Regions from separate parts of the Peribacillus sp. NPDC096622 genome, predicted to be linked through region 3. Evidence: riboswitches for the same ligand, from Rfam matches in the RefSeq annotation. Region 3 holds a riboswitch; each other region holds the start of a gene.
What was found. Region 3 has a riboswitch for preQ1 ahead of ACIQYG_RS12955 (QueT transporter family protein). Riboswitches for the same ligand answer to the same signal wherever they lie in the genome.

Region 1 (4,273 bases), on a different contig from region 3:
TGCTGATACTCCGTGCCCTCTATAAAGAGGTCCGTGGCAAGTATAGTCGAGATCATTCAAGTATTTCCCTAATTTCTTCATATCTCCTGTACTTCCGGTAAACCCGTGAAGCAGAAGAACTGCTCTCTTTCCACCTATAAATGTGAATGACTCAGGTGCTTTCACTTTCATCTATCTAGGACCTTCTTTCTTTGCTCTTGATGATAAATAGAATCTAAATGATTTTCGAAAAAAAATCAATTAATACCCCTTGAGTAGGGATTCTTCTATCCTATTCCGAATTTTCATTAAAACAATTAAATCATGTATATAGTATACTTACCACACTCTTCACAACTCATCCGTTCCGAAGCACATTTTACTATGATTAAATTAATTTAGCAATCGTCATTTAACCATTTTTTTAAAGAAAAGTAAAATGCACCTTGTGATACGATGTACAACGTATTACACTTTAAAAATGAAAAGGAGGAGATTTTATTTGGATAAAGAATTAATGAAGGGAAGCATTGACCTCCTTTTGCTCTCACTTCTTTCACAAAAAAACCTATACGGCTATGAAATCACGAAGATCTTGAAGCAAATGAGCATGGGCAAATATGAAATAGGCGAAGGCACCCTCTACCCCGCCCTTAAACGATTAGAAAGTAAAGAATTCATAAAAGGCCATTGGAAAGAGTCCGAATCAGGCCGCAGGAAATATTATCATGTCACCGAAAATGGCCAAACCGAACTTGAGCGGAAACGCGAATGCTTTTTCTTCCTGGAAAAGTTAGTTCGGAAAAGCGCAGAGCAATTCTAAACCAAATAAAAAAGCTTCCTGCACCCATTAATGGAACGGCGCAGGAAGCTTTTTTGCTGTTTTACTCGTAAAAGCGTGCTGCACACTTAATTTCGCACTGTTTAAACGTAAAATTCGTACTGCAATCATGATTTCGACACTGTTTACTCGTGAGTTTTACACTTTCACTCGTGAATTTGGGCTGTTTACTCGTGAGTTTTGCACTTTTACTCGTGAATTTGCACCGTTTACTCGTGAGTTTTGCACTTTTACTCGTGAATTCGTACGGCACTCATGAATTCGCGCTACACTCGTTAATTCGCAGGTTAACAAGTGAATTACTTCAATCAAGCAAAAAAAGGACCTAATTTGGTCCTTTTTTGTCTATTCCTTTATGCTTGCGATAATTGGCGCAGGAGAGCTTCATGCATTCCCCTTGAACATGCGGGCCATATTTTTCACGAAAGGCCTCGAGGCAATAGCATTTATCTTCTTCTTTTTTGGTTCCATCCATCGAGTGCATCCCTCCTGGCATTTAACTGGAGACTAAACGTTTCTCCAGTTCTACGTTGATTCTTCCCAACAATACGGCACCAATGGACTGAATGATAGTTTTAACGATGATTTGGCCGATGACCGCAGCGGGTACTGCTTCCCATGGCAATATATTGGCACCCAGAGGACTTAGGCCAACCACGACAAATATCACCGAATCGAAAAATCCTCCAACGATCCCGCTGTAAAACACCCTCCAACTCATAGGGAGCTTTAAACGGGTATAAATTTCCGTATCCGCTGTTTCTGCGACCACGAAGGATAATGCGGAAGCAAACACAATCAGTAACGTATCCCCTAATAAAAATGATACACATGCAGATAAAATAAGTGCAGTGACGATGCATATATAGGTCTTCGCGCGGCCGAATTTATTCTGGACCAGATCTCGGAAGATGAAGGTTCCCCCGATGAGCAGTGTACCCATCGGGATGATGAACATGCCAAAATGTAATGGCGCAAAAGCTGCTGTAACCACATTCGCCGTGATGATGGATACTAAATACAATAAAATTCTTAACATTTCTTAATTCTCCTTATACAGAAAAAACAGCACCCTAAGAAAGAGCCCTGTTCTCCTTAGTTTTTTTGAGAGGGTAGCTAGAACCTCTTCCGCCCGGGCGGATTATCATTTTCCTTATTCATCGTAGCTTGAAAGCGATTGGAAATCAAGAAGTTTCCATACCGTCGATTTTAGTATGTATGCGCGGATACCTATTGATTTAGCCATTTACTTCAATGGCCCTGTCCCCCCTTTTGCCGATTTCTGTCGCATAAAACTGCTTGACCGGCTGTATATGAAAGCCGAAAATCAAAGATAGAGTCATGTACCTTATTTGGCGAGGGGGAAAAAGAATGATGAAAAAAACTACATTTGTCTATCCTATTTATATCGCAACCACACCAGGGAAGCTTTGGGAAGCCTTGACGAGTGGTGAAGTCACGAAGAAATACCACTTCGGATTGCAAGTACAGTCTGACTGGCAGGAAGGGTCAGCCGTTAAATATTTGCTGGAAGATGGGCGGATTACTGATCATGGGAATGTACTTAAATGCGAGCCGCTGCACCTCCTCTCGTTTACATGGATCATGGCAGGAGACGAAACACCTCGCGAGCAGCCTACACGGGTCACTTTTGAATTACAGAAAATGGACGATTCAACTGTGAAGTTAACGCTTAGGCATGAGGAGCTTTTGGAGACAGATTTCGTAAACGATGACAATACCTTTGAAGGCTTGAATAATGGATGGCCAGCCATTCTAAGTAACTTGAAGAGCTTGTTTGAAACGGGACGGACCCTGCCGCCCATATCAGTAGACTGGGATAATTAAACGGAAACTATAAAAAACACATTGAAAGAGAGTTGAGTTAGTATGGATACCCAAATAATCACGAAATTCAAGATCGTCAAGCCAACGAGTGAAGTGTTTGAAGCCATTGTGAATCCTGAAAAAATCGGGAATTTCTGGTTCTCATCGAGTTCGGAAAGATGGGAACAAGGCCGGACGCCAACATTGAGATATAACGAATACGATGCTGAAGTGGTCATTCATGTATTGGAAGTAGAGGAAAATAGGAAAATCGTGTTTACGTGGGGCGGAAATGATCAAGAAACGGTCGTTACAATTACACTAAAAGAGTTGGATAAAACGAGTACAATCATTGAAGTAAACGAATCTGGATTGAGTGAAGACGACCCTGAAATAATTAACAAAATGATCGGACAAAAAGAAGGTTGGGTATATACATTAACCTGTTTAAAGGGTTATTTAGAAAATGGTGTTACTACTTTGAGAGCATCATTAGTTTTTTAATTATTAAAGGGTGCTGGTTCGGATTTTGTGTCCTTTTGATAAGGCACCCGTTAATCAATCGCCTTCTAGATGCCGATTGTCTATAAAAATCAACTAAATTTTTATACTGGAGGAGACTTAGATCTTTCGATGAATCTTTGACATGAAATTCAATCGGAAATCACTTTTAGATATATGCCCTTCGAAGCTTTTTTATAGGCTTCAATTCCCATTTTCTTGACTTTTTCAGATAAACTGGATGCTCTTACTGATTGGGTTCCTTGAATGACGGAAGGATCCATCAGGCGCATTTTATTTTTAAGATGTATATCGTATTCCATTTGATCTTCTTTCACCTTTACGTTACCATGGATCCGTTTTACCAGGTTTTGCACTTCATGGTCTTCAGTGGAGCTTAACAAGGACATGACTTCTTCATCTGTACCGAGTAGGTCATCAAGGCTGATCAGTTTTTTAGTTAAAGCCAATTTTAAGGTCTTTGCCAAGACATCATAGCCATATATATTTAGTGGATTCATGAAAAAATCAATAACTTCGCTGTAATACGTTTTCACAAACCATTCCGCCGATTCAATATTATCCAGATACATCCTTCCATTTATATTAATTACATGGTTTAGAAATTCATGAACGGATTCCAGTGTGATATGTCCATATTGATACATATCCCTGAGAGTATAATCTACCCGATCAGCACATAACTCAGGTGCTGGCTGTTCAAGCAATTCCCATTTTGATTGAAAAATGACGTTACAATCATATCCATATTCCTTCAGTATAAATGGGATTTCGGATTCCATAATGACTTGATCATATATCTTTTCATGATAATCTTCATCCTTACAATCCAGAACGAAATCAATAACATGTGAAAATGCAGTGTGGGATATGTCATGCAGCAAGCCAGCGATTTGTTCCTCTAATGAACCCCCAAGCGCTTTTATTAAAAGCATCACACCAATTGAATGGTCAAATCGTGTGACATCCCACTTCTCATTAACTAAATAACTTGCCCCGCCTTGATGTATCCCCTTCAACCTTTGGACAGGTTTGCTTACTATCAGCTCTTCAAGAACTCCCTCTACAATGTGTTTCCCATAGATACTATCCAAAACTATCAAT
Region 2 (4,273 bases), on a different contig from region 3:
AATCCTGCATCCATTTGGTCGATTTTTCTTTCTCTTCACGGATTCATAACTTTTTATATTAATTCTGAACTATCTTATCAAGATGTAAAAGGTTTAGCTTATTTTCATGTAAAAAATATCACCAAGAATATCATATAATTTTTTAAATATTATTGACCAATGGCCAATTAAACTTTGGAGGTTTTAAAATGGTGAAGAAATTCCTTCATATTGAAGGACTTATGGCACTTTTAGCGGTGCTTTACATCTATTCGTTATATGAATTCAGCTGGTGGATTTTCCTTTTGTTGATTTTATCTCCTGATGTTTCCATGCTGGCCTATCTGATCAATGATCGGATTGGAGCAAAGGTTTATAACTTATTCCATACTTATTTCCTGTCCATCTTCATGATTTTGTTAGCCATTTTTCTAAAGTTGGATGCAATGATGATGATTGGTTTAATATGGACCGCGCATATAGGAATGGACCGCTTATTTGGATATGGCCTTAAATACACATCATCCTTCAAAGCTACACACATGCAAAGGTTGTAATAAACTTAAAAGGCAGTGTGATTTAAACATCACACTGCCTTTACTTTACACGCCCCGCTTGTTACCCCATACATAGGTATGCAGCTGGGGCAGGACTTTCACATCATTCAATTCATCATCTGCTATCACTTTATCAATTAACTCTTCGTACTTCTTCAATAGGCCGCTGATCAGTTGACGATCATCCGCCGTCCTGCTGTCGTCATTGCCGACCTGCAGATAAAAAGGAATATCCGGGTAACGCCCATGTACATGTTTGGCATATTGATAGTCTTCCTCGTTAAAGACGACAATCTTCAATGAGACATGGTATTCAGGATTTCGATCGCCAAGGTTCGAGATGATTTGGTCAAGCACCGTAAAGTCCGTGTTCATTCCAGAGCTCGGCGGCTTAGGTGAAATAGTCAGTTCATCAATATCAAGAAGCCAATCCTGCCATCGGCTCCCTTGTGTTTCGACACCTATTTTCATTTTATTTTCATGTAAGATCGCTATCAAGCCGTTTAGGTTTTTCAGCAGAGCCGGGTTTCCGCCCGATATCGTCACGAAGGAAAAACCGGAACCCCCAATTCGCTTCAGCTCATCCCATATTTCTTCGGCAGTCATCTGGACGGTATCTTCCTTACCGGTGCCATCCCAAGTAAATGCGGAATCACACCAGGAACACGAATAATCGCAGCCGGCCGTCCGAACGAACATCGTTTTTTGACCAATGACCATTCCCTCTCCTTGGATGGTCGGACCGAAGATTTCCATAACCGGGAGTTTACTCACTTTCCATCCACTCCCGTCTGGCTTCGGCATAGCTTGTCGGCGTTTCGTACAGTCGAACGAATTCGACTCTAGCACCCTCATATTCTTTTAATGAAAGGGCTTCGGCCATTTTTTCATAAATCCAGACAACCATATTTTCAGCTGTTGTATTCATGAGCGGCAGGGTTTCATTCAAATAACGGTGATCCAGGTGAATTTCGATTTCATTTTTCCATATATCCTTGATGTCCCCAAAATCTATCATCAACCCGCGTGAATCTGTATACCCGCTCAATCCGAAAATGACCTTATACGTGTGGCCATGGAGGTTCTTGCATTTCCCTTCATAGTCATGCAGATGGTGCGCCGCGTCAAAGGTGAATTCCTTACTCACGAGGACCCTCTTGTTTGTATACTTCAATTGGCTGCGCTGAATATCTTCATCTATTTTTTGGAGTTTATCCACTATCGTAAAACCGTACATCATGAAAGCACCTTCCGTCTGCTTTCATAGTCATCCAGTCCTTTTTTCCGCAGATTACAAGCCGGACAATCTCCACAGCCATCGGAGATGATTCCGTTATAGCAAGTCAGGGTCTTTTCGCGGACAAAGTCGAACGCGCCAAGCTGGTCAGCAAGCTCCCATGTTTCCTCTTTATTAAGCCACATTAGCGGCGTATCAATCACGAATGACTGGTCCATGGACAAGTTCAAGGTCACATTCAACGATTTAATGAATACATCGCGGCAGTCTGGATATCCGCTGAAATCCGTTTCACAGACACCGGTGACAATATGTTTAGCGCCAATCTGACTCGCCAGCACTCCGGCAAACGAAAGGAACAGCAAATTCCTCCCTGGTACGAACGTCGACGGCAGCTCCCCTTCTTCTCCGTCCGCCACTGCGATATCACTTCTCGTCAATGCATTCGGTGCCAGTTGGTTCAGCAGCGACATGTCAAGGATATGATGGTTCACGCCCAATTCCTTTGCAATGTTTTGAGCGCATTCGATTTCCAAGCTATGCCGCTGATTATAATCGAACGTCACCGCTTCCACTTCCTCAAATCTCTCCAATGCCCAGAACAGGCACGTCGTACTGTCCTGACCTCCGCTAAACACAACCACTGCCTTTTCTTTCTTCTTCATTTCTATAAAACTCCTTTTTACGGAAAAAAACAGCACCCTAAGAATAGAGCACTGTTTCTCCTTAGTTTTTTTGAGAGGGTAGCTAGAACCTCTTCCGCCTTAACGCGGAATATTATATTTTTCCAAGTCAATAGTAACTTGAAAATGATTAGAAATCAAGATGTTTATATAAAGTGAACATTAGACCTGATGGAAAATTTGGTTAACTTTTCATTGCTTAAAAATACCATTGAATATCCGATAAAAAAGAGTGAATAAAATATCGATAAAGGGGTCCATTAATTTGAAAAGCATTAAAGCAAAGGTATTGGTGGCATTTTCACTCATCATATCCTTATGTGTCATCTTAGGAGCATTCAACATTTATAGCAGCAACAAGTCACTGGTTTATTCCCAGGGTATCATCGAAAGGGAACTTCCGCTTCTTATCCAAGACGAAAAGCTGCTATATAATCTAGCACAAAGAACCGCATTCGCCCGAGCCTATATTTTATATGGCGACGAGAGTTATAAAGAAAGGTTCTTACAATATACTGAAGAAAGCCAGGTCATCCAGGAGGAACTCCTAGCCTTAAGCGATTCTGATAAAGCAAAGGGATTGATCGAGAAAAGCGTGGATTGGAGGACGATGATTGTAGAGCGGGTATTTACGCAATATGAAAAAGGAAATGAAGAACGCGCTAAAGAAATACTCAAAAATGAAGTGGCGCCAATCAGCAATGAAGTAATGGAGGGTTTCAAGGAGCTTGCTTCAAAACGCGAGGAATTGATTGTCGCTTCAGGTGAAACCGTAATCGAAAGCGGGAAATCGGTCAAGACGACAAGTATCATCATGTCCATTGCGGCTGTCCTTATCGGCCTTGTGCTGGCGCTTGTTACTGCTAACCTCATTACCACCCCTCTCCTTAAAATCAGGGACAGGATGAAAATGGTGGCTGACGGAGAACTGAATCATGAGCCCCTGGAGCAAAAGTCATATGATGAACTGGGCGAATTAACGGTCTCCGCCAACCAAATGCAGCAAAACCTTCGTGATACGATTGAAAAAATGCTCGTTGTTTCGCAATCCGTTTCCAACCAAAGCGAGGAGCTGACTCAATCAGCAAATGAAGTGCGGCAGGGCAGCAAGCAAATAGCGACTACAATGTATGAACTTTCCGAAGGTTCGGAGTCACAAGCCAACCGGGCAGCTGAAATGGTTCGCATGATGGATGATTTCACCGGCAGGATCGATTTGGCCCACCTAGAAGGAGTGGATGTAGCTAAAAGTTCAACCGAAATCCTTTCCTTGACCAAGGAGGGCACCGCTTTAATGCGCAGTTCGGTCCAACAGATGCAAAGTATTGATGTGATTGTCAAAAGTGCCGTAGAGCAAGTGAAAGGGCTCGATTCTCAATCACAGCAAATTTCGCAGCTTGTGCAGGTCATCAAGGATATATCCAATCAAACCAATCTATTGGCGCTGAATGCAGCCATAGAAGCCGCTCGTGCTGGTGAACATGGCAAGGGCTTTGCCGTCGTCGCCGATGAAGTGCGGAAACTCGCTGAAGAGGTCACACACTCCGTCGGGGATATCACCAATATTGTCTCCGCCATTCAAACGCGTTCAAAAACAGTCGTCCACTCCCTGGAAGATGGTTATACACAAGTTGATGAAGGCACGAAACAGATCACGCTCACTGGCCGAACCTTTGAAACAATCAATCACTCTGTCGGGAATGTAGAAATGAAAATACAGCAAATTACAGAAGAATTGAACTATATCTTCACAAATAGTAAAAAAATCAATCAGGCTATCGAAGATATCGCAGCCGTTTCTGAAGAGTCTGCGGCAG
Region 3 (4,273 bases):
GATGCCTTCAGCCCTTTGGAGTTGAATGAAGACCTCTTTATTATGGATATTTGTAATTAAAAAATAGTCGAATACGACTAATGTAAGAATCCCGGATAGGATATATATTGCTAAGATGGAGCGTTTGGACATGGAGATTCTCCCTGATTTTAAGACATTTCAAAGGTAAAATTACATACACATTTTAACAAACTATCGGTAAAAAATATATGCAGAATCCTAAATAAAAAAACAGGGGCCAATGTGGTCACCTGTTTTTTCTGAATAAGGTTAGTTTCTTCTTCTTTTTTGCACGCTTATAGATAATGAAGAATAGTAAAAAGAGGAGTGCGAGAGCAGCTAGCGTATATTGGTTCATTTCAACAGATAGCAGTCCATAGGGAATCAGCGATAGGAAGAAAAAGTATATAAGGTTGCCAAGTGCCGTCGCTAATAAAAAGTCCTTGAAAGTGACGGTGCTGACTCCAGCTGCCAAGTTAATTAAGCTTGTTGGGATAAGCGGGAAAATCCTGCCTGTAAAAACGTACATGAAGCCATGCTCCACAGCAACTTTTTGCCATTTTTCTCCAATCCTCTTTAAGAGAAGCTCTTGAAACCAGTTTCTTGCTGCATAAAAAATGAATCCTGAGGCAACAACACTTGTAAACCAACTCCATAGATAGCCATATATGAATCCGAATATCGTGACATTGATGGTCAGGAGCAAAATTAAGGGTATGATTGTAAAAGAATTTTGTACAAACATCAATACGAATGTCACAATAAATGTAAGCCAAAGGTTTTCCTTCAATATACCAATAACAGAATCCAAATCACTTTTCCAAACCAAAGTGAACAACTCTGCATTAGAGTAAATAAATACTGCGATTATCAGTAGACCAATTATGGTCAGGACTTTTTTCAATGGGCCACCACCATTCATACTAATAGTTTATCATTTTCGAGTTCATTGGTGAAAAAAAAGAGCTGCCGCATCATGCAGACAGCTCTTTTCCATTATAGTGGGTTAACGACGCGAAGATTCCTTTAAAGCCACTTTTCAAACTGAATTCTTTTGTTCATTGCATAAATGATTGGCGCGCCAATCAGGAGGACAACGAACTCACCGACAGCCGTAGTCATCCAGCTTAGCCAGAATGGCAAGCCAAAGGCAAGGTTCAGTTCAATTGCAATTAAAAACATTGTGAACGTGAAAAAGATAATCGTGGCGATCATCCGTCCTTGAATGCTTTTAATGAAACGAGAAACGAAGATGACAAGCAATAAGGCGAGCAGGGATTGCCCCACCCCAAAAATCAAATCATATGGCACCATCGGTGAAAAGAGCAGATTCGAAATGAAGACCCCGCCAACGATACCGTAGATATACTTTTTATTGAATACAATCAGATGATTCAACATTTCCGGGACACGAAATTGGAACATCTCAAAAGCTATTGGTTTAAACACCAATGAGACCGCCACATACAGGGCAGCCAATAACCCGTTTATCACGAGTGTACGAACATTCATTTTACTCTCTCCCTAGTTTTTTATCGTGGGATGGTTACGAACCACGTGCAGGCGTTTACCCGATGATTAATAGTATCCCATGTAAGCTTGTTTCGTCAATTTGTAAAGAATGGTTTTAAATTATAAGTTTCCAAGCGGAAGAAGTCGCACAATAGGATTTTGATTTATTGCAATGAAGGATGATATTATTTCAATATGTACTTTAAAGGAGTGAATATAATTGTCGATCGAGAGTGTCAAAAGCCATTTTAAGCAATGGAATCGGGAAGGCGACGTAAAGGAGTTCGAAACATCGAGTGCTACGGTGATTGAGGCAGCGGAAACCATCGGTGTAATCCCAGCGCGGATTGCCAAGACTCTTTCCTTTAAAGGGGAAGGTGAACATGCAATTTTGGTTGTTGCCGCTGGGGACGCGAAAGTGGATAATAAGAAATTTCGTCAGGCGTTCGGTTTCAAGGCACGAATGCTTTCACCTGAAGAAGTGCTTGCACAGACCGGCCATGCAATCGGAGGAGTTTGCCCGTTTGGGCTGGCAAACGATTTAGCTGTTTTTCTTGATGTATCGATGAAGCGCTTTGAGTCATTGTTCCCGGCATGCGGCAGTACGAACTCTGCAATAGAACTTACACTCGCTGAATTATTTGAATATTCAGGTGCGAAGGAATGGGTCGATGTTTGTAAGGGTTGGGAAGAAAAGGCGAATGAGGAAACGGCGGTAGGCAATGCAGCTGATGTCATCTGATGAATAGTTCCATAAAGATTCACTGAATGGAATGGAGTCCACTAGTGTGGACTCTATTTTAGTGGCGATCGCATGCATCGTGAAGAAAGTGTTCCTGAGCGGAGGTTTAAAGATGTTAAATGGAAGCCAAAGAAAAAGCAATAGCAGCTATCTCAGTCTTAAAACTCTTTATGAAGAAAATATAACGGTTAAGAGCATTGCCCAGGAGCTTGAGTTTTGCCATAAAAACGATTTGGCGCTGGATATCCAGAAAGCAATGGAAAAAAAGAATTTTGATATATTGGCAGTGCAAGATCAGGGGGAAATCATCGGGTATATCGAGAGGGAAGAACTAGGTGAAGGGATCATTTCTGAATATTTAAGAAACTTTTCACCAAGGGAAATGGTTTCGGATTCAACCCCTTTGATCCAGCTTCTCCATATCTTCAAGAATAAAACAAGGGTGTTCGTATTAGAGAATAATTCAATTAAAAAGTTGATTACTCATGCCGACCTTCAAAAGCCTCCGATCAGGATGCTGATATTCGGATATATTACCTTATTGGAAATGAGGATGAGCGATATCATCCTGGATAGATTCGGTGATGGCAGCTGGTATCCAATGATCAGTGAAGACCGTTTAGAAAAGGCAACCGAATTATATAGAAGGAGAATTGATAAAAATGAGGATATCAATATAATAGAGTGCCTGCAAATCAGTGATAAATTCGATATTATACATAAAGATAAAGAATTGAGGCACTTCTTCCAAATCCCTTCGAAAAGTAAAGGGAAGAAGGATGCGAATGCCATCCGGAAATTACGGGATAAGATTTCCCATGCTAATGAACTGGGTCTGGACATGTCATGGATGGAAATCATCGAGGTTGTCGAGTCCTGCGGCCGACTGCTCGAAATCTCTGAATCCTATCACTATGAAAAATAAGATCCGGCTAATCATGCTGGTTCTTTTTTTTAGCGCATCCAGACAGAAAAAAAACTGCCCATATCAGGCAGTTTCCCCGAAAAACTCAAAACTCCGGCAGTTGATCCAGGTTATTTTCCTTTATCCCATCGGGCTCACTCCGCAATATGTCACGTCCATATTTATGAAAGACGTCAACGTTGGCCAGGTTGCCCGCCTTTGCTTCCGCAAGGGCTGTCGGGTAGTCGAGTTCGCGGCCGGAGTTCGTCTTGATGGCGATAATATTGTCCTCTTCATTTTTCCTTACGGCGATGATTTCTTCTTTTCCTGCTGAATCAAGTTGGTTTGCTTGCGGTGTTCCCTGCTGTTTATATGATTCATAGGCTTCTTCAAATTGGTCCATGTTTTTGATACCTCCTATTTATAGGGTGAACCATTTTTTCTGCAATATACAAACCGGATTTCGTCCAACTTGAGCCGTTAATTCGTCCAAATGGGCCGATTTTTCGGCACTTTTATTAGTGAATGCTGTCGTCTTGGCCTTTTTGCAGTGGCATGGCACTTGCATCTTGTATAAGAGTAGCAAGAATTAATATCCACTAGATTAAGGGAGGAATATGAATCATGAATGTAAAACAAGGGGCAAGCACTGTAAATGCAAAACAACAGGTCAAGACAATGAAAGCGGCCGTCGTCAATGAATTTAACCAAAAACTTGAGATAAAAGAAGTTCCGATCCCAGACTTGGAATATGGTGAGATATTAGTGAAAATTAAAGCCTGTGGCGTGTGTCATACCGATTTGCATGCGGTACATGGTGATTGGCCGGTAAAACCGAAACTTCCGCTTATCCCCGGACATGAGGGTGTGGGCATTATAGAAACGGTGGCGGAAGGAGTAACTTCCTTGAAAGTGGGTGACCGTGTTGGGATCCCTTGGCTTTATTCGGCCTGCGGCGATTGTGAATACTGTCTGACCGGCAGGGAAACGCTTTGCTTGGATCAATTGAATGCAGGATATTCCGTGGACGGCGGGTATGCGGAATATTGTAAAGCACCTGCCAAATATGTGGTGAAGGTTCCTGAGGGGCTTGACTTTGCGGAGGTATCACCGAT

Region 1: another riboswitch for preQ1. It lies ahead of ACIQYG_RS03070 (VUT family protein); the one in region 3 lies ahead of ACIQYG_RS12955 (QueT transporter family protein).
Region 2: another riboswitch for preQ1. It lies ahead of queC (7-cyano-7-deazaguanine synthase QueC); the one in region 3 lies ahead of ACIQYG_RS12955 (QueT transporter family protein).

The regions. Positions count from the first base shown of each region.
Region 1 is NZ_JBIWES010000001.1:639,874-644,146, forward strand. Features, by position in the region: gene ACIQYG_RS03055 (alpha/beta hydrolase) at 1-171, opposite strand, end outside; gene ACIQYG_RS03060 (PadR family transcriptional regulator) at 482-802, shown strand; gene ACIQYG_RS03065 (hypothetical protein) at 1,146-1,295, opposite strand; gene ACIQYG_RS03070 (VUT family protein) at 1,317-1,859, opposite strand; PreQ1 riboswitch class I at 1,910-1,952, opposite strand; gene ACIQYG_RS03075 (SRPBCC family protein) at 2,192-2,668, shown strand; gene ACIQYG_RS03080 (SRPBCC family protein) at 2,711-3,151, shown strand; gene ACIQYG_RS03085 (HD domain-containing protein) at 3,301-4,272, opposite strand.
Region 2 is NZ_JBIWES010000001.1:645,310-649,582, forward strand. Features, by position in the region: gene ACIQYG_RS03095 (TetR/AcrR family transcriptional regulator) at 1-138, shown strand, start outside; gene ACIQYG_RS03100 (DUF4260 domain-containing protein) at 189-536, shown strand; gene queE (7-carboxy-7-deazaguanine synthase QueE) at 582-1,310, opposite strand; gene queD (6-carboxytetrahydropterin synthase QueD) at 1,303-1,773, opposite strand; gene queC (7-cyano-7-deazaguanine synthase QueC) at 1,773-2,438, opposite strand; PreQ1 riboswitch class I at 2,494-2,536, opposite strand; gene ACIQYG_RS03120 (methyl-accepting chemotaxis protein) at 2,722-4,273, shown strand, end outside.
Region 3 is NZ_JBIWES010000006.1:51,736-56,008, forward strand. Features, by position in the region: gene ACIQYG_RS12945 (PAS domain S-box protein) at 1-132, opposite strand, end outside; gene ACIQYG_RS12950 (TVP38/TMEM64 family protein) at 248-904, opposite strand; gene ACIQYG_RS12955 (QueT transporter family protein) at 1,027-1,512, opposite strand; PreQ1 riboswitch class I at 1,519-1,563, opposite strand; gene ACIQYG_RS12960 (YbaK/EbsC family protein) at 1,733-2,254, shown strand; gene ACIQYG_RS12965 (hypothetical protein) at 2,301-3,179, shown strand; gene ACIQYG_RS12970 (DUF3892 domain-containing protein) at 3,265-3,561, opposite strand; gene adhP (alcohol dehydrogenase AdhP) at 3,837-4,273, shown strand, end outside.